DNA from 3 places in the Alteromonas sp. S005 genome. Region 1 is predicted to be linked to each of the others. Evidence: predicted binding sites of a transcription regulator. Region 1 holds the regulator's gene; each other region holds the start of a gene.
The links. The regulator FliA, encoded in region 1, starts transcription of late flagellar genes. The targets are predictions, from matches to a motif close to CTAAAGNTNNNNNNNNNNNNGCCGATA.
Positions count from the first base shown of each region.

Region 2: V7R55_RS16450 (DUF5610 domain-containing protein) is a predicted target of FliA. The motif match lies at 3,955-3,981, and genes of this name have one in related genera.
Region 3: V7R55_RS15075 (VC2046/SO_2500 family protein) is a predicted target of FliA. The motif match lies at 2,160-2,186, and genes of this name have one in related genera.

Region 1 is NZ_JAZETN010000002.1:296,648-302,768, reverse strand. Features, by position in the region: gene V7R55_RS03905 (chemotaxis protein CheA) at 1-316, opposite strand, end outside; gene V7R55_RS03900 (protein phosphatase CheZ) at 329-1,084, opposite strand; gene cheY (chemotaxis response regulator CheY) at 1,119-1,502, opposite strand; gene V7R55_RS03890 (RNA polymerase sigma factor FliA) at 1,539-2,270, opposite strand; gene V7R55_RS03885 (MinD/ParA family protein) at 2,267-3,133, opposite strand; gene flhF (flagellar biosynthesis protein FlhF) at 3,139-4,548, opposite strand; gene flhA (flagellar biosynthesis protein FlhA) at 4,578-6,121, opposite strand, start outside.
Region 2 is NZ_JAZETN010000016.1:112,801-118,921, forward strand. Features, by position in the region: gene sthA (Si-specific NAD(P)(+) transhydrogenase) at 1-400, opposite strand, end outside; gene V7R55_RS16435 (acyl-CoA desaturase) at 584-1,711, opposite strand; gene fabR (HTH-type transcriptional repressor FabR) at 2,051-2,644, shown strand; gene trmA (tRNA (uridine(54)-C5)-methyltransferase TrmA) at 2,723-3,820, opposite strand; gene V7R55_RS16450 (DUF5610 domain-containing protein) at 4,011-5,327, shown strand; gene V7R55_RS16455 (RNA recognition motif domain-containing protein) at 5,404-5,868, opposite strand.
Region 3 is NZ_JAZETN010000014.1:45,636-51,756, reverse strand. Features, by position in the region: gene V7R55_RS15085 (EF-hand domain-containing protein) at 235-483, opposite strand; gene trhO (oxygen-dependent tRNA uridine(34) hydroxylase TrhO) at 536-1,531, opposite strand; gene V7R55_RS15075 (VC2046/SO_2500 family protein) at 1,603-2,127, opposite strand; gene V7R55_RS15070 (response regulator) at 2,249-3,889, shown strand; gene V7R55_RS15065 (putative DNA modification/repair radical SAM protein) at 4,140-5,381, shown strand; gene V7R55_RS15060 (TIGR03915 family putative DNA repair protein) at 5,433-6,121, shown strand, end outside.

The DNA of each region.
Region 1 (6,121 bases):
CTCGCTCAAACATATCAACCACCACGTCAGTGGCCTGCAAGATAATGTCCATTAGTTCTGGCGTTAGCGTTCGTTGGCCATTGCGCATAACGTCAAAAACATTTTCTGCACCATGGCAAATTTCGACTAACTCAGTGAGAGAAAGGAAGCCCGCCCCACCTTTAACCGTGTGATAACCGCGAAAAATTGCGTTAAGCAAATCCGCATCTTCAGGATTGTTCTCAAGATCAACGAGCTGTTCTTGTAATTGTTCAAGTATCTCTCCAGCTTCAACTAGAAAGTCCTGTAATATTTCCTCGTCAACATCAAACGACATGCACCCGCTCCCCTAAAAACCTAAGCTAGACAGAAGATCATCTACATCATCTTGACCTGAAACGACGTCATCTCGTTTTTCAGCATCAATAATTGGGCCTTCCGCCTCTACACCATCAACCTTATCGGCCTTAACGCTAGATGGTTTAGTCTGTTCTGCACCGTCACGCTCGCCAAACATAGTCAACATGTTTACAAGGCTGTCTTCTACCTCTTTAACCAGGTCTATAACGCGACGAATAACCTGCCCAGTTAAATCTTGATAACCTTGCGCCATCAAAACTTCAGTAAGTAACTGTGTAAGTTTAGCTGACTGATTCGAACCGTCTTCCAGCAATTCGTCTAAATCTGCGCATAATGCCTTAAACTCACCCAGTTCAATCTGACGGTTCATCAGCTTTTTCCACTCTGGCATTACCTTTTCGATTCGCTCTGAAAGCAATTCAGCTATCGGCATACTCGCTTCGACGGCATCCATAGTAGTATTAGCAGCTTTTTCAGTTTCTTCAATAACGTAGGTAAGGCGGGACTGTGCATCAGGAATATCATCTGTAGCTAGATTTTTGATGCGATCGTCTATTTGGAAGTTATTCAATGCGTCGTGAAGTTGACGCGTTAACTTTCCTACTTCAGCAAACAACTCAACATTTTCTTTCATTGAGACGGCTTCAAGTAGAGCGTTAGCTGAAGTCTTGTCACCCTCTTCAAGATAAGTGACAAGCTGTTTTGCTTCTTCTAACGATATTGGAACGTTTACATTCGTTGACATCCAGTAAACCTCATTTATCTGTTGAGCGTCTGGATCAACCTAAACGTTCGAATATTTTATCTAATTTTTCTTTTAACGTTGCTGCGGTGAAAGGTTTAACGACGTAGCCGTTAACACCTGCTTGCGCGGCGGCTACAATTTGCTCTTTCTTCGCTTCAGCGGTAACCATAAGCACAGGCAAGTGCTTAAGCTTATCATCTGCCCTGATCGCGCGTAGTAAATCTATGCCCTGCATGCCAGGCATGTTCCAATCAGTAACTACGAAATCAAAATCACCTTGTTGTAACATTGGCAATGCAGTGCTGCCGTCATCCGCTTCCTGAATGTTGGCAAAACCCAAGTCTTTGAGTAGGTTTTTGATGATACGTCTCATGGTTGAAAAGTCATCGACCACGAGAATTTTCATGCTCTTGTCCAAAATAGCCTCCACTGAGGGGTTAATTGTTATTAATTTCTATTCTTCGTCAGCTTGCCACGACTTCATTCGTGATTTGAGTTTTAACATGGCTTGACTGTGAATTTGACTGACTCTCGACTCGCTTACATCAAGAACCTCGCCTATTTCTCTTAAGTTTAGTTCTTCATCGTAATAAAGTGAAAGAACAATCGCTTCTCGCTCGGGTAATGTCGTTATTGCATGGGCCAACGCTTTTTGAAAAGCCCCCTGCATCAAATCTTCCAGCGGTGCATCACTGCCTCTGGTTTGCTCTGTGGTGATCACATCTTCCGACACCCCCAAATCTTCAATGCCCACCAACTTCCCGGCATTGACTTCATTGAGCATCTGGTGATAATCCTGCAAGCTCACATTCAGCTTCTCAGCAATATCAGCATCTCTTGCGTCGCGCCCAGTTTCACTTTCTACCTGAGATATCGCCTCAGTAATCGCGCGACCATTGCGGTGAACAGAACGAGGTGTCCAATCACCTTTGCGTATTTCATCAAGCATTGCGCCGCGAATACGGATGCCCGCGAAGGTTTCAAAGCTTGCGCCTTTTGAACCGTCAAAATTTCGCGCGGCCTCAAGCAACCCAATCATGCCAGATTGGATAAGGTCATCAACAAGTACACTTGCAGGCAGTCGCGCCATCAGATGGTGCGCAATACGCTTAACCAGAGGCGCATGTCTTTCGACTAACTGCGATTTATCTGTTTGCTGTTGATAAGCGGCTGCCTTACTGTTCAACGTTGACTTCCTACGGCTTTTTCTGCAACTAATTGTTCAATAAAAAACTCTAAATGGCCACCGGGCTGCGCTGGAATAGGCCAAGTAAGTGCCCTGCTTGCCAACTTTGTTATCGCTACAGCGGCAGGAGAGCCTGGAAAAGCATCAACAATAGCGGTTTGCTTGCGCACTGCTTTGCGAATGTTCTCATCAAACGGCACCGTTGCCACTAATTCTAGTGCAACATCAAGAAAACGCCCTGTGACTTTGCTTAATTTACTAAATAACTCCTGACCTTCCCGCACATCGCGAACCATATTGGCCACAACTTTAAAGCGAAAAACACCGTGTTCCCGGTTAAGTATTTTTATCAGTGCGTATGCATCTGTTAATGACGTAGGCTCATCACAAACCACGACCATGATATCTTGGGATGCTTTAGAAAAGCTTAACACCATGTCTGAAATGCCGGCAGCAGTGTCGACAATTAATACGTCTATTTGAGAACGCAATTCGCTAAACGCTCTTATTAAGCCTGCGTGCTGCGTAGGTGAGAGCTCTGCCATTGACTGGGTACCAGAGGTGGCAGGAGCAATCTTAATACCGTGGGGACCGGTTACTAAAACCTCGTCTAACGTGCACTCACCAGAGAGAACATGAGATAGGTTTTTCTCGACTCGCAGGCCCAACATCACATCTACGTTTGCAAGGCCAAGGTCCGCGTCAAGAACCATTACACGCTTGCCCTGCTTCGCCATAGCGATAGCGGTGTTAAGTGTAATGTTTGTTTTACCTACGCCACCTTTACCACCAGTGACGGCGATTACTTTGATTAACCGTGATTGCTTCATTTTTCTTAAGCTACTCGCTTGATCGTCAATCATACTGCTTATGCTGTTTTAATTGCGTTGTTGCCACTAGTATGATTCAAACCGTACTTTTTATAAAGCTTTGCAGCAGCGGAAACTAAAGATTTCGCTTCTGCAATCTTAATGTCTTCAGGCACTTTTTGGCCATCGGTGACATAACTAACCGGTAGTTGATATTCAACCGCTGCACTAAGCACCTCTCCTAAAGAGTAGCACTCATCTAACTTTGTGAAAATACAGCCACTTAGTTCAATATCATCATACGCTTGAATGATTCTCTGCAAAGCAGGATATTGCGTATTAGCTTGCGCTACCAAATATTTTTTAACTTTCGGCATTTGGCCATTGTCGAACTGCTTAATTTGCTTAATTAATCGACTATCACGCTGACTAAAACCTGCTGTATCAATCAATACTAGTCGCTTATGACGAAGTTGGAACAATAAATCTGCAAGTTCTTCACTAGTTTGCGCTTTTCGCACAGTACAGCCAATAATTTTTCCGTATGTCGCTAGCTGCTCATAGGCTGCAATTCTATACGTATCAATGGTTATCATAGCCACCGACTCTGCACCGTATTTCTGCGCATAGCGAGCGGCTAACTTTGCAACAGTGGTTGTTTTACCCGTACCAGTAGGCCCGACTAATGCAACGGCACCTTGTGAGCTAAGTATATCGTTTCCGGTAACATTTATGCGATTAGCCAATAGGTTAAGAAGATATACCCATGCGTCACGTTCGTTGTAATGAGCAGGTGTATAGCTAATAAGCTGTGTTGCTAGTGCACTACTTAAGCCCATATCGGTTAATCGAGTGACCAGGTATTGATGAACAGGTTTTTGACGCTTGTTCTTCGCTTCCATTAAGTCAGCAACTTGATACTGTAATACGTCGCGAAGCGAGGCTAACTCTTCTTTGATTTGAGCTAGTTCAGCAGACTGAGATACAGGTGTCTCTCCCATGCTTGAAGCTTGATGCTCGGGGAAAGCGTGTTGATTTTTACTATCTTCAACAGGTGATTGCGTCTCTATATCGTCAATGAAGGCTTCTGAAAAGTCTAAGTGTGATGCTATTTCATTGGCGTGCTTAGCGTTAGCTGACATAGGTTGATCTGGCTGAAGAGTATTCGTTGTCTGCGCTTTTCCACCATGTTGCTTTTCCAGCAATGCTTTTAAGCTGTCTGGGCCGTCGTCGCCAATAATTTCACTTAAGCTAGGCACGGCCTTTTGACCTGGTGTTTTAGCTGCGGCTTGTGGAGCCGCCTTAGGCGTGAAAAGCTTAGCTTCAGGCTCTTTGTCGTAGGCTGCTACAAGCTCGATACCGTCAGCGACTTTGCGATTTGACATGATCACAGCATCACTGCCTAACTCCGCTTTAACTTGGCTTAGCGCCTCACGCATATCTTTGCCGAAGAAACGTCTAATTTTCATTGCAACCTCTCCAATCACCCAGTGTCAGATTATTGACCGACCGAACTGACTATTTTTATTTGTTTGTCGTCAGGCACTTCTTGGTATGAAAGAACATGCAGCCCAACAACAGAATACTTTAAGAAGCGAGACAGAACAGGTCGCAACATGCCTGAAGTAAGGAGTACTGCAGGTTCTCCTTCTAACTCTTGCTGCTGACTGGCTTGCTGCAATGATTTTTGCAGCTTGTCTGCCAGACCTGGTTCGATACCAGCACCGTCTTCGCCACCTGCTTGAAGAGACTGGTGCAACATCTGTTCCAACTCTGGCGCCAAGGTTATGACAGGTATCTCTTTCGCCCCCTGGGTAATTTCTTGAACGATTAGACGCTTAAGTGCTATACGCACTGCAGACACCAGTACATCTGGGTCTTGGCTTCGTGTGCCGTATTCACTAAGGGTCTGAACAATGGTGCGCATATCGCGAATAGGTACACCTTCAAATAGCAAGGTTTGCAGCACTTTCACAACTGTACTAAGCGGCAGAATATCAGGCACCAAACCTTCAACCAATTTAGGGTGCTGTTTAGCCAGCATATCTAGAAGCTGCTGCGCCTCTTCATGCCCAAGTAACTGATAGGCGTTATTGGAAAGTAACTGACTTAGGTGAGTCGCAACAACCGTAGCAGCATCAACAACCGTATATCCAAGAGTTTGCGCGTGCTCGCGCTTATTAGGCTTAATCCACACCGCATCTAGTCCGAAAGCAGGGTCTTTAGTAGCGCGCCCTTCTAATTTTCCGAACACTTGCCCTGGGTTAATGGCAAGCTCTTCGTCGTGACTAATTACCGAATCGCCAATAGTGACGCCGAGCATAGCGATGGTGTAAGTGTTAGGCTCTAAGTCTAAGTTATCGCGTATATGAACAGGTGGAATAAGGAAGCCAAGTTCCTGGGAAAGCTTTTTACGCACGCCTTTAATTCGTGTCAACAACTCGCCACCTTGAGATTTATCAACAAGAGGAATTAAGCGATAGCCCACTTCCAATCCGATAGTATCTACTTGCTGAACATCATCCCAACCTAACTCTTTAACTTCAGGCGCGACCGACTCGTCTTTTACCACGTTGTCTGGCACTTTAGGCTCTGCAGCTTTTTTCTTCGCTTGAACCGACTGCCAATAAGCAAAGCCGGCAATCAGGAAGGAAAAACCCAAAAATGCGATATGAGGCATACCAGGGATAATACCCATGACAAAAAGCACGCCCGAGGCAATATAAAGCGCTTGATTATTACCTAGCTGACCACGGATCTCTTTACCCATTTCTTGAGTTTCATTCTCACGAGTCACGATAATGGCTGTTGCTACCGAAAGTAATAATGAAGGAATTTGCGCCACCAAACCATCACCAATAGTCAATATGGTGTAGATTTCAATAGCATTACCGAATGAAAGCCCGTGCTGAATCATGCCAATGAAAAGACCGCCGACAATGTTAATTAGCATGATGAAAAGGCCCGCTACCGCGTCACCTTTTACAAATTTTGAGGCACCGTCCATCGACCCGTAAAAGTCAGCCTCTGCGGTTATTTCTT
Region 2 (6,121 bases), on a different contig from region 1:
TCTCTAACGTATGCGCATCAACAAAGCTGGCTTCACCGTGAAAGAGAGTAACTCGGTTTCTATCATAAAAAGAAGAACGCAGGCGAGTTTGGCTTTTCACTACACCACTAGCATGGCTCATAATGTCGGAAAAAGTAAGGCTTTTACTTAAGTGGTTGTCGGCAAACAGTGGAGACGTATTGTATTCAATAAGACGACTGACAGAATGACGAAGTGCTTTAGATGGAATGGTTCCCCAATGGGTACAGCCACCGCCAACTGCCTCATAGCGTTCTACAACAGCCACTTTTTTTCCAGCCTTGGCAAGCTGCATAGCAACACCCTCTCCACCAGGGCCTGTGCCTATAACTATCGCGTCGTAATGATAAGACGGAGCTTTAGTTTTTTGCTTCGTTGCCATCTTGCTTTCCCCTTTTGTTATCTTCGTATTACGCGGCTGATCAAAAAAGTGATCCGCAATACAAAATAGGTGAGTCTAGTTTTAGTATAACGACCCTATCCTACTATAGAATAAAAAAAACCACATAAGCAGATACTTATGTGGTTTTTGTTTGAGTCGAATGATGTAGATGAACGCGTAATACTACGCCATTTGTAGTGACAGGCTTTGCAGCTGCGTCCATTTCTCTTTCTGCACTGCAAAGGCGTGCTTCATCTCTTTATATTTGTAAGCAAGCTCTAACCCTTCAATGCTGCGTTTTAATGTACGCTTCTTAACTCGCATAACGCGCTTTTTCGTTGCGTAGTATTCACTCATACGCTGCATAAGCAGGTCGTACTCTTCTTGAATAGTGTGCATCATTTCTTCCGCATTCGGCAATAACGATACTTTTTCACTTGCCCTTTGAAGCTGCATGGCCGCCAAGGCTTTTTCGATGCGCTCTTCAGGTACTTTGCGAAGATTCGACGTTAAACCTACATAAGAGAGCCCTTTAATTAGCCATTTAGTAGGATCAAACTGATACCAACGAATGCCATTGCGGTAGTCGTACTCAAATATGTGATGATAGTTGTGATAACCCTCACCAAAAGTGAAAAATGCTAAAACGCCATTATCACGTGCCGTATTCTTATCAGTGTAAGGCTGACTACCCCAGAAGTGAGCAAGTGAGTTAATAAAGAAGGTAACGTGGTGAACTAGCACCAAGCGCAATACACCAGCTACTAATATCATGCCCATGACGTCGCCGTTCAGATAACCCAACAGACCAGTAATACCAAAGTTAGCAGCGAGTACGATAGGCAAGTAGTATTTGTGCTGCCACATTACAACGCTATCTTTTTGTAGATCTTTACAGTTGCTGTAATCATCGTAACGCTTAGCTTGATACTCCCGTAACATCCAGCCGATATGCGCAAACCAAAGCCCTTTCTTTGCAGAGTAGGGGTCTTTGTCGTTGTCATCTACATGGCGATGGTGAACGCGATGATCTGACGACCAGTGCAAAATACTATTTTGCAGGGCCATGGCCCCACCAATCGCTAATATGACACGAACTACAATGTTGGCATCATAGGTTTTATGTGACCACAAGCGATGATACCCAGCAGTTATCGACATACCGGTGAAATAGAATAGGAATATAGCAGTACCGATTTCTGTCCAATCGATACCCTGATATGCCACCCAAAGCGGCACACCTATAAATGCAATTGCGCCTGATATTATAAATACCAGCACATTAGTAAGAATAAGAGGAGGTTTTTTCATTTTATACAACTTGGCTTACAACTGTTCGCTAATTTATCTTTTTACGAGGCTTCAGGCAAGAAAAACTCTGATTAGTTCTGCTTACATGTGTAAAGTTTAATTATAGCCGAGGGAGGCTAATTCGCAGAGAAAATATACGAATTAATGCTTAACCCTTGTTTATAAAAGAGATGATTTTGTTTCTCTTCCCCCACTAGTACGTGTTGCGATAAACTAGGCGTGCTAGTCTTTGATGTACGAGGTTCGATTGCGTTAATGGTTATTCAGATGACGTTGAGAATAGTCTCTAAAACTAAAAATCATCAGACCATTAAAAGTTAATGAACACAGGGTGCGAACGTGAGCCGACAAGAACAGAAACTAAAAACCCGCCAAAATATTATTCATGCTGCATTTTCATTGTTAGACGAAAATCGCAGTCTATCGGCAATTAGCTTGCGTGAAGTTGCCCGAGAGGCCGGTATTGCTCCCACGTCTTTTTATCGACACTTTAAAGATATGGACGAGTTGGGTTTAACGCTGGTGGATGAAGCGGGTTTGGCGCTTCGCCAGCTTATGCGTCAGGCTAGAAGGCGCATTGCTTCAGGTGGTGGCGTAATCCATACCTCTGTTGAAACCTTCATGGAGTTCATTGCGGCCAATACAAATGTATTTCGATTATTACTGCGAGAGCATACCGGTACGTCTTCGGCTTACCGACTTGCAGTATTCAGAGAAATTCAACATTTCATTGATGAACTTACTGACTACATTATCGAACAGCAAGGCGTGGAATACGCCTGCGCACAGTTACAAGCCGATGCAATGGTAAGACTGGTCTTTAGTGCCGGAGCTGAAGCATTAGAAGCAGATGATAAGCTTAGAAGTGAAATCGGCGAAAGAGTGAAAGCGCAACTTCGCTTTGTTCAAGTGGGCGCTACGCAAAAAGCCTAGCGCGGAAAAGAATTTACAGTATAAAGTGTTCTTCCTAATTATATTTCAGTGTGAGCTTTTTCCTTACTTACACGCAAATTAGCTTTTGCGTGTAAGTAGAACTCCAGCCTCAATGTGATGAGTGAACGGAAATTGATCGAAAAGCGCAGACTGCGCCACGTTATGAGTTTCGCTCAAAAGCTCAAGGTTCTGCGCCAAAGTTTCGGGATTACATGAGATATATACAATATTATCGTAATCCTGAATCATTCTAAGTGAATCTTCATCTAATCCAGCCCTTGGAGGGTCGACCAATACAGTGGTGAAATTGTAAGTACTTAAATCTATGCCTTCTAAGCGACTAAACGTACGTTCACCTTTCATAGCTTGAGTGAATTCTTCAGCGGCGAGTCTTACGATCTTCACATTATTAAGCTGATTTTGCTCAATGTTAAACTGAGCAGCCTGCACCGAAGGTTTAGCTATTTCGGTACCCACTACATTATCAAAGTGAAGTGCTAACGGAAGTGAAAAGTTGCCGGCACCACAATACATTTCCAGTAAATCGCCCGAGAGCGGCTTGACACAATCTAGAGCCCATTCAATCATTTTACAGTTCACTTCAGCGTTAGGCTGGGTAAAACTGTTTTCTATATGTTTGAAAACGAATTCTCTACCGTTTACTGGCAAACGCTCAATCACAAAATCGTTGTCGATAATGAGCTTTTGTTTTCTAGCGCGACCAATGATGTTTACTTTGGGAAAGTGAGTCTCAAGTGTTGCTTTTAATGCTTTTGCAGCCACTAGCCATTCTTCATCTAATTGACGATGGTATAAAAGGCTTATAACAAGTTCGCCAGACAGTGCGGAAAGGTAGTCGATTTGAAATAACTTTTTTCTTAGAGTTTCGTTTGGTCTTACTTCTTCAAGCAGAAGTTCCATTGCATCGTTTATTGCTCTACATGCAGGAGGAAAGCTATCCACACGATATTTTTCTTTTGTTTCCTGATTAAACATTATGTGAAATAAGTCATCACCCTGATGCCATACTCTAAACTCCGCACGCATACGATAGTGCGTTGGCTGAGATGGGAACACTGAAAGCTCTGGGGCATTGAATGGAGAAAGCAACGCAGCGAGACGACTAACTTTTTCGTCTAACTGATCTTGATAGCGTTGTTGTTCAGTGGTGGTCATAAAATTCTCCATTCATTGTTGAGGTCGCGAATTGTAGTCCCTTAAAAAATAACTGCAACAAGCGCTCCCGACTTCTTCATTATTAATTAGCGTGATTACCTAAATAGCTTTTAGAAAAAAATGCTGTATTAAAATTAAACAATATTGATTCTTTGCCGATAATAAGAATGAGGATAGTGAGGATCAAATTATGAACGTGGGTCAAATAAAAGCTTTTATGGGAGACCAAAAGGTTGATCAGAAAGCGGATCAAAAGGCAACGGTTCACCCGAATGAAGCGCTTAAAAAGCAGTTGCAGCAAGATGGATTGCAGCAAGCCGCTGAGTTCTCGAAGCAACAAGCGGCTTCAGTATCTGTTTCAAGTAGCCAAACGAGTATCGGCTTGCGCGTGGTAAGTAGCAATATTAATCAAGCGTTGGAAATAGATGGGCAAAAACCACAAGAGACTAAAGAGAAAAATCTTGAAGAAAAGTCAAACGGCTTATTCGATTTTGAAAAAATAGCCCGAAACGTACTTAAGTTCGTAGGCGGTGTTATTCGCGGCGCAGCAGATGGAGGTGCCAGCGAAGAAAAGCTTGCCGGGCTCTTTAGCCAAGCAAGAGATGGAGTAAGCCGCGGTTTCGCAATGGCTGAAAAAGATCTCGCTGGATTTATGAATGATGAGATTGAACAAGGTATAACCAAAAGTCGTGATCTCATCGATACGGGTATAGATGATCTAGAAACTGACATCTTCGGTCGCCAACAGCCTAACGCTGTTCAACTTTCATCCCTAGAAGCTTTAGCTGCATCGGACGAAAAAAGCGGTAGTTTGGTGATCCGTACCAAAGATGGTGATGAGGTGAGCTTTAGTTTTGAAAGCTTGCGTTCTTTTCAGGCTTCTCAACAACTTAATTTTCAGGCTCAAACATCTCAAAACCAATCTATTGGAAACGGCGAGCAAAGTGAAAGTGGTTTTTCGGCAAGCTATTCTCAACAAACTTCTTATCAATATTATGAAAGAAGCGGCATAAGCTTTTCATTAAAAGGAGAACTTGACGAAGAAGAGTTGAATTCGATAGCTGATTTAGTTGGGCAAGTGCAGGATCTAGCCGATACCTTCTACAGTGGCGATATCGACAAGGCTTTTGAAGAAGCACTCAGTTTAGGCTTTGACGACAAAGAGTTGGTTGGTTACGCACTACAACTAAATAGAACAACACAAACAGAAGTGCTAAAGACATATGAAAATATTCAGCACTACAACGAAGATAAAAGTGACAACGCGAAATTTGGCAATGTGGTTAGCCCCATCTCTCAATATCTTGAGAAGATGATGGACACTTTTGCTAATGCAGAAAGTACACTAGAAAGTAGTGAAGACTATAATACTTTAATAGCTGGCATTATAAACGAGATGGAAGATGTTCAAGTTCCTGACCTTATATCCGCTATAAATAGATTTCGTTCGTTTAACCAAACCTTATTAGAAGGCCTTCCTCAATCGGCTGAAACCAGTGAGAGCTAAAGCCTAAGATAATAAAAAGCCCGGAAGCGCAAGCTTACCGGGCCTTTTTACATGACTAAAAGCTACGAAGTAAAAATTAAGCGTGTTCGACTTTGTCTTTTGCAGGGCGAACTTTTAACGTTCGTTCCTGGAAGATGGAGTCGTTAGTTTTATCGATAACACTACTTAGATCATCAGTGACAACCTCAATAAAACCGTAACCTTTTCTTTTTCCGGTTTTGCGATCCTTCATCAAACGAACTGATTGTACTTCGATAAAGCTACTGAAGTATTCCTTTACTGCGTTCTCGTTCGCTCTATAGGGTAAGTTACCCACATATAAGGTCTCGACTGATCCGTTATTGGTGTGTGCTCTGGCATCTGAGGAAGATGGACTTTGAATAAGAGACGCTAGCCAAGGAGTGACGATACCGCTTATCAGCAGAGCTGCCGATACGGTAAGTGGAACATGGACGTTTAAACTAGCAGAAGAAAATAACAAATACCCTGCAATTGCAAAAATAGCGCTAATTACAGCGCATTGAATAAAGCCTACTTTCATATACCTACCTTTCTATTGTTTATTATGGTGTTGGAGGCTGTATATAGTTTACTCATTTGTAACAATTTGAACAATAAAATGTGAAAAAACTAGTCTAAAGATGCATTGAACCCATAGAAATGATGTAGAAATGAGCGGTTAACATCAAAAGTGCCTTAAAATGCAAAAAAATCCAATTTAAGTGTTGATCTTTCTCAAGAGGTATCTATAATGCGCTCCACGTTCTGAGGGGGCTTCGAGAAAAACAAAGCCA
Region 3 (6,121 bases), on a different contig from region 1:
TCTCGCGAGTTAGAAATATCCAATGTCCGCTTTACGCTCAAAGCAGCCATCCAACAAAAAACATTTAAAACTAAATTTGACAACTCATACCAGCGCAAAATTCAAGCATAAAAAAACGGGTGCTTTACACAGCACCCGTTTTAACGATTTCTTTTTGCGTAGCTATAAGCTTTTCAGAAACACTCAATAGAGCATACACAAAACCTAGCGATGGTATGGATTACTGAGTAGAACCTAGTACTCCCACCATCCTTCTTGCCACCACTCCAAAAACTCTTCGAAGTCGATATAACCATCGTCGTTACTATCGATAAGCTTAAAGCCTTCTTGTACGTGGCTAGCTTTAGTCTTTGGTGAGATTACGGTTAGAAGCTCGATGAACTCAGGTAAATCGATTTGGCCATTGCCATCACGATCAAAAAAGCTGAAGTCCTTTCTAATTTCTTCAATTTTAGATTCTGAAAGTTGAGTGCTCACTCGCATTCCTTATTTCAACTGCAATAAACACGAGTGTAACGCCCTTCTTTCTAGCTGTCTACGCCTGATTTTCTTTTGCTTTAAGTGCGCGTAAACGTTGAGCTTCTGCTTTTTCCTGACGCTTTTGTTCCATTGTCAAACGCGCTTCGGTGCCAACGTGTTCTTGCTGACGCTCTTTCGCTAGTTGTACCTGCTTTTCACGTTCTCTAAAGCGAGCAATTTGATCGTCCGTGTGAGTACCGAAGCAGTGTGGACAGCTTACGCCTGGCTCATACTTATCGCTTTGCTTGTCTTCTTCGGTAATAGGAAGTCGACACGCGTAGCACTGCTCATAGTGACTCTTCTCAAGGTCGTGGTTTACCGCAACGCGATTATCGAATACAAAGCAGTCGCCTTCCCACATAGACTCTTCTTTCGGCACATCTTCAAGATACTGTAATATACCGCCTTCTAAGTGGTAAACCTCTTCAAACCCCTGCTCTTTCAAATACGCTGTCGACTTTTCACAGCGAATACCGCCGGTACAGAACATGGCCACTTTTTTATTTTTTGACGGGTCGAGTTCTTTCTCTACGTATTCTGGAAATTCGCGGAACGTATCAGTTTTAGGGTCAATGGCGTTCTTGAAAGTGCCAATTTCTATTTCATAACCGTTTCGGGTGTCAATTACGGTTACATCAGGATCGCTTATAAGCGCATTCCAATCTTTAGGCTTGACGTAAGTGCCTACGGTTTGGCGAGGGTCGATACCTTCAACGCCCATAGTCACGATTTCTTTTTTAAGTTTCACCTTTGTGCGATAGAACGGCTGTTCGTCGTGAAGTGATTCTTTGTAAGAGATTGGATTGATACGTTCATCACTGTTCAGATAAGCAAGCAATGCGTCAATACCTTCACGGGTACCAGAAACTGTACCGTTAATGCCTTCGTGGGCAAGAAGAAGCGTACCTTTGATACCATTTGCTTCCATAGTTTCTAGAAGCGGCTGGCGGATTTCTTTAAAGTTTTCAAGCGCAACAAACTTATACATTGCGCATACAATATATTTAGACATATTTTAACCTTTGCTGATTGGAGCGTAAGACCAGTGCAAAAATGCGGCGCGGAATATATCAAAACTGAGCGTTAAAAACTAGAGTAGATCCCGTTATCACGCTCGCCTTGCGAAGATATAATATCGTAAAGTAACGTATTATCTTCTTTTATGGCGTTGTCATATTGCCTTTTTAAGCGTTTCTGCGTCGCTAGACTGCAGTTGTCTACAACGTCATCCGGGATGCGTTTTGCGTCATCGGTTTGAGCTAACGGTGCGGGTTTCATACTAAGATGCAGGCGTGCGCCTTCGTAGTCTGTTGCGACCAAATTTGAATGCACACGCATATCTACCCACTCGCTTTCACTGGCAGATAATGAAGGGCGTCTGTAGTGATTTAATGCCGCGAGTTGTGCCTCAATACTATTTCGGGCGTCAGCGTCTGACGTTGCAGCTTCAATTTCAAAGGGTTCAGCTACGCTATGTTGCTGCATTGCAAGGTATAACGAGAACAATGCTCCCTGCGATGACGCACGAGCAAGTACACGACTTCGCTCCCAGTAAATACTGGGATCTAGTGTTGTTTGTTCACTTGCTGAGGCTAAATCTGGTGACATTCGTACACAGTGCTGGTTATGTATACGTATGTTGTCGGCAAGATAATGTTTTTCTTAAGCTTATTTTCTAAAGTTAGATATACTTTCAAATTATGATAGTGCGTTTATTCACGGATTCGAAATGCAATTTAGCAACAAACAAGTATTGATTGTTGAGGACCAGCGTCCTTTCCTTCTGCTTCTGAAAGGACTAATGCACTCAATGGGCGCGTCTGATGTCGTGACTAAGTCTTCTGCTGAACAAGCGGTATCGCTGTGTAAAAAACACAAATTTGATATTGTAATTTGCGACTTACATTTGGGTGCCGAAACCAAAAATGGCTATGAACTGATAGAAGAGTTGCGCACGCGCAGGCTAATAAACCCCACTTCAGTGTTTGTTCTTATCAGTGCTGATAGCGCTCGCCCTGTAGTGCTTGGCAGTATTGAGCGGCGCCCCGATGACTTTCTAATAAAACCTTTTTCACAAGTGCAGCTAAAATCTCGAATTGTTCGTGCGTGGCAAAAAAGACAATTTCTTCATCAAGCGTTCAGCTTGATAGATCAAGGTGAATACAACAGCGCCATAGACCATATTGAAGCGCTTTTAGAAGCCCCTCGTCATTACAAAGGTCATTGTGAACAATTGCTAGTGGAGCTCTATTGGCGCATAGCTCAACCTAGAAAGGCGCTGGACGTATTAAGAAATTACATCGACGGAAAGCCAGTGCTATGGGCACAGATAGCTATTGGAAGAACCTATCTACTGTTGAACGAACATGAAAAAGCGATATCCATTGCCAAGAAAACGTTAAAACGGAACCGATTCAATGCTGATGCTCACGATATTCTTGCGCAAGCGCACCATGCCTTGGAAGCTGGTGAAAAGGCCCTAGATTCAATTAAAGAGGCAATTAAACTATCGCCCTTCTCTTTACCTCGCCACTTTAAGGCTTGTGAAATTGGCCGGGAAAATGATGATTTAGTGCTAGCAGCCAACTCTAGCCAAGCAATTTGGGATTTATCAAAACGCACTGTACATAAGAAAAGTTTGCATTGGTGCGGCATGATACGCAGTTTGCTTGATGTTGCTGAGTCAGCGGACGATAAAAAGCAGCGTAATAAGTATCAACAAGAAGCGTTACTCACGTTACAACGGGGTAAATTTGATGAGTACCTGTACAAAATGGATAGGGATTTCGACGTAGATATTTTTGGCAATATTATAAATGCAAGAATAAGTGCGATTGACGGAAAGCTTATCGATGCAAAGCGTCATCTTAACAAGTCGCAAACGCAACTTGATGATAAATACTCAGAGGTACCCACTGCATTTATTCCAGATAGCATTAACGTTATGTACAAACTCGGAGAATTTGACGACGCGTTAGCGCTAAACGCCATTCTTAGCGCTAGAGATGAGGTACTCGACCAAAACAGTTCAAAGATGCTGGAGACCCAAGCGCAAAGCGCACAAAAAAGCCTTGCTAGCTACCAGCAGTTTAATCGTGAGGGTATTCAACACTATCAGCAGCAAGACTATGAGCGCGCCAAAGCTTCATTTGCACTCGCTCAAGGTTTCGCCCCGGTGAATACAGGCGTAGCACTAAACTTGCTTCAGTGTCTTCTTCAGATAGCGATACAAGAAGATAAAGCCGAAGTGAAGTTAGTAAACGAGTGTAAACGACTGTTTAAGCTTATCGACGATATGCCTCTAAAAAAAACCTATAAAGAAAAATACGACAACATTCGAGATGAACTATCTAAATTTATAGGGTTTTAGCTTTAGCTTATTTTAATCGGTTAACAGCGAGATAGTCTTCGCCGTCACTCACCGGTGTCAATCCTGAATAGGGCCAATCCCGCCAACATTAAATCTTCACCTTCATTTACCAAGTGCAATTGTACTGTATATATATACATGCTATAACACTTTCACTCTCAGCCTAGATTACAAAACACGTTTAGTCGTGTTTGTAACAGAATTACTAGGCTGTTTGACTGTAATTGCTTAAAGGAAAGTTAAATCTGCGATGCACGACAGACTGATACAAAAGCTAGAAATTCTCTCCGATGCGGCTAAGTACGACGCATCTTGCGCGAGTGGTTCGGCAGGTAAACGACAAGCAGGGAAATCCGAGAAGACTGGTATAGGTTCACTAACCGGTGGTTCGGGTATATGCCATAGTTTCACACCCGACGGAAGGTGTGTTTCGCTGCTTAAGATCCTTATGACAAACTACTGTATCTATGATTGTCATTATTGCATTAATAGGGTTTCAAGCAATGTTCAGCGGGCGCGCTTTACGGTTAAGGAAACGGTCGATTTAACTCTAAATTTCTATAAGCGCAATTACATTGAGGGCTTGTTTTTAAGCTCGGGGATTGTGGGTTCACCCGATATCACCATGGAAAGCATGGTTCGTATTGCGAAATCATTACGTCTTGACCATGGGTTTAAGGGATATATTCACCTTAAAACTATCCCGAATGCGTCGCCGGAATTACAAGCTGAGGCAGGTCTTTATGCAGACAGGCTTAGTATTAATGTGGAAATGCCTACACAGTCATCGCTAAACAAGTACGCCCCAGAAAAAGATCTTGGCGGTATTCACGGTTCGATGAATACGCTAAAAGAAAAAATTGCAGAGCATAAACTAGACAAGACATTTTCAGGCAAGCGCCCTCCCCGTTTTGCACCTGGAGGGCAGTCTACGCAAATGATTATAGGTGCTGACGGGTCAAATGATAAAACCATTTTAGGAACAAGCGTTAAGCTTTATAGCGATCAAAAACTTCGTCGTGTTTATTATTCGGCATTTTCCCCTATTCCTGATGCGTCGGAAGTTTTACCGCTGAAACCTGCACCATTAATACGAGAGCACCGACTGTATCAGGCAGACTGGCTCTTACGCTTTTATGGTTTCGGCTTAGATGAAATTTTGCAAGATGACATGTTAGATATGGACTACGATCCCAAGCTTGCGTGGGCATTACGTAACCGTCATCTATTTCCTATTGATTTAAACAAAGCTGACAAACAGATGCTGCTACGCGTTCCTGGTCTTGGCGCCCGAACGGTACAGAAGATTTTGTCTATAAGGCGTAATACCAAGCTTAACTGGGTCGACCTTACTAAAATGCGGCTACCCCTTAAAAAATTGAAGCCTTTTATCAGCGTGGGAGATTACTTCCCTGATATCCATTTACTCGACAGTACTAATTTCGAGCTTCAGTTCAAACAGCCTGAACAGTTTGAGCTATTTGGCGCTTGAGTGTGCTGTAGACGCAGCTATGTTAAGCCGTAGACTAAAAGGTAGCTTTATATGAAGACCATTACCATTACTTCAATACCTGGCTTTGATGAATGGCGGGAAGCCTCACGAGAGTGCATTGCCAAGCGTATTCCCCCTGAACATATTATTTGGCAGAGCGCTCATTCTGTACAAGACGATCTCTTCGGCAGTGGCGATGATCAATGCAAAAGCAAAAGGCCGCAAAGTAACCTTAATATTCCTAAATCTACACTGATACTTTTAAAGTACGCCCTGTGCCATAACGATGATAATCGATTTGCGCTTTGTTACCGGGTGTTGTGGCGTGTCGTGTATGAAAATAGGCAACTTATTCAAATGAAAACTGACGACGATGTTATCCAGCTTTTCGCTATGGCGAAAGCGGTAAAACGTGACGCTTACAAAATGAGTGCCTTCCTAAGATTTAGAGAAATAAACCTAGAGGGGCAAGAGCATTTTGTCGCCTGGTATGAACCTGAGCATTTCAGTCTAGAGATAAAACTCAACTTCTTCCAAACCCGTTTTAAGAATATGCGGTGGTCTATCTTAACCCCCTACCGCGCAGCTCATTGGGATACCGAAACACTAGTTTTAGAAGATAATCCCGATTCAAGCGTAGTGCCTGACGATGACCGCATTGAGAAATATTGGCTGACCTATTACGCCAACATATTTAATCCTGCGCGTATCAAGACAAGTGCGATGTTAAATCAAATGCC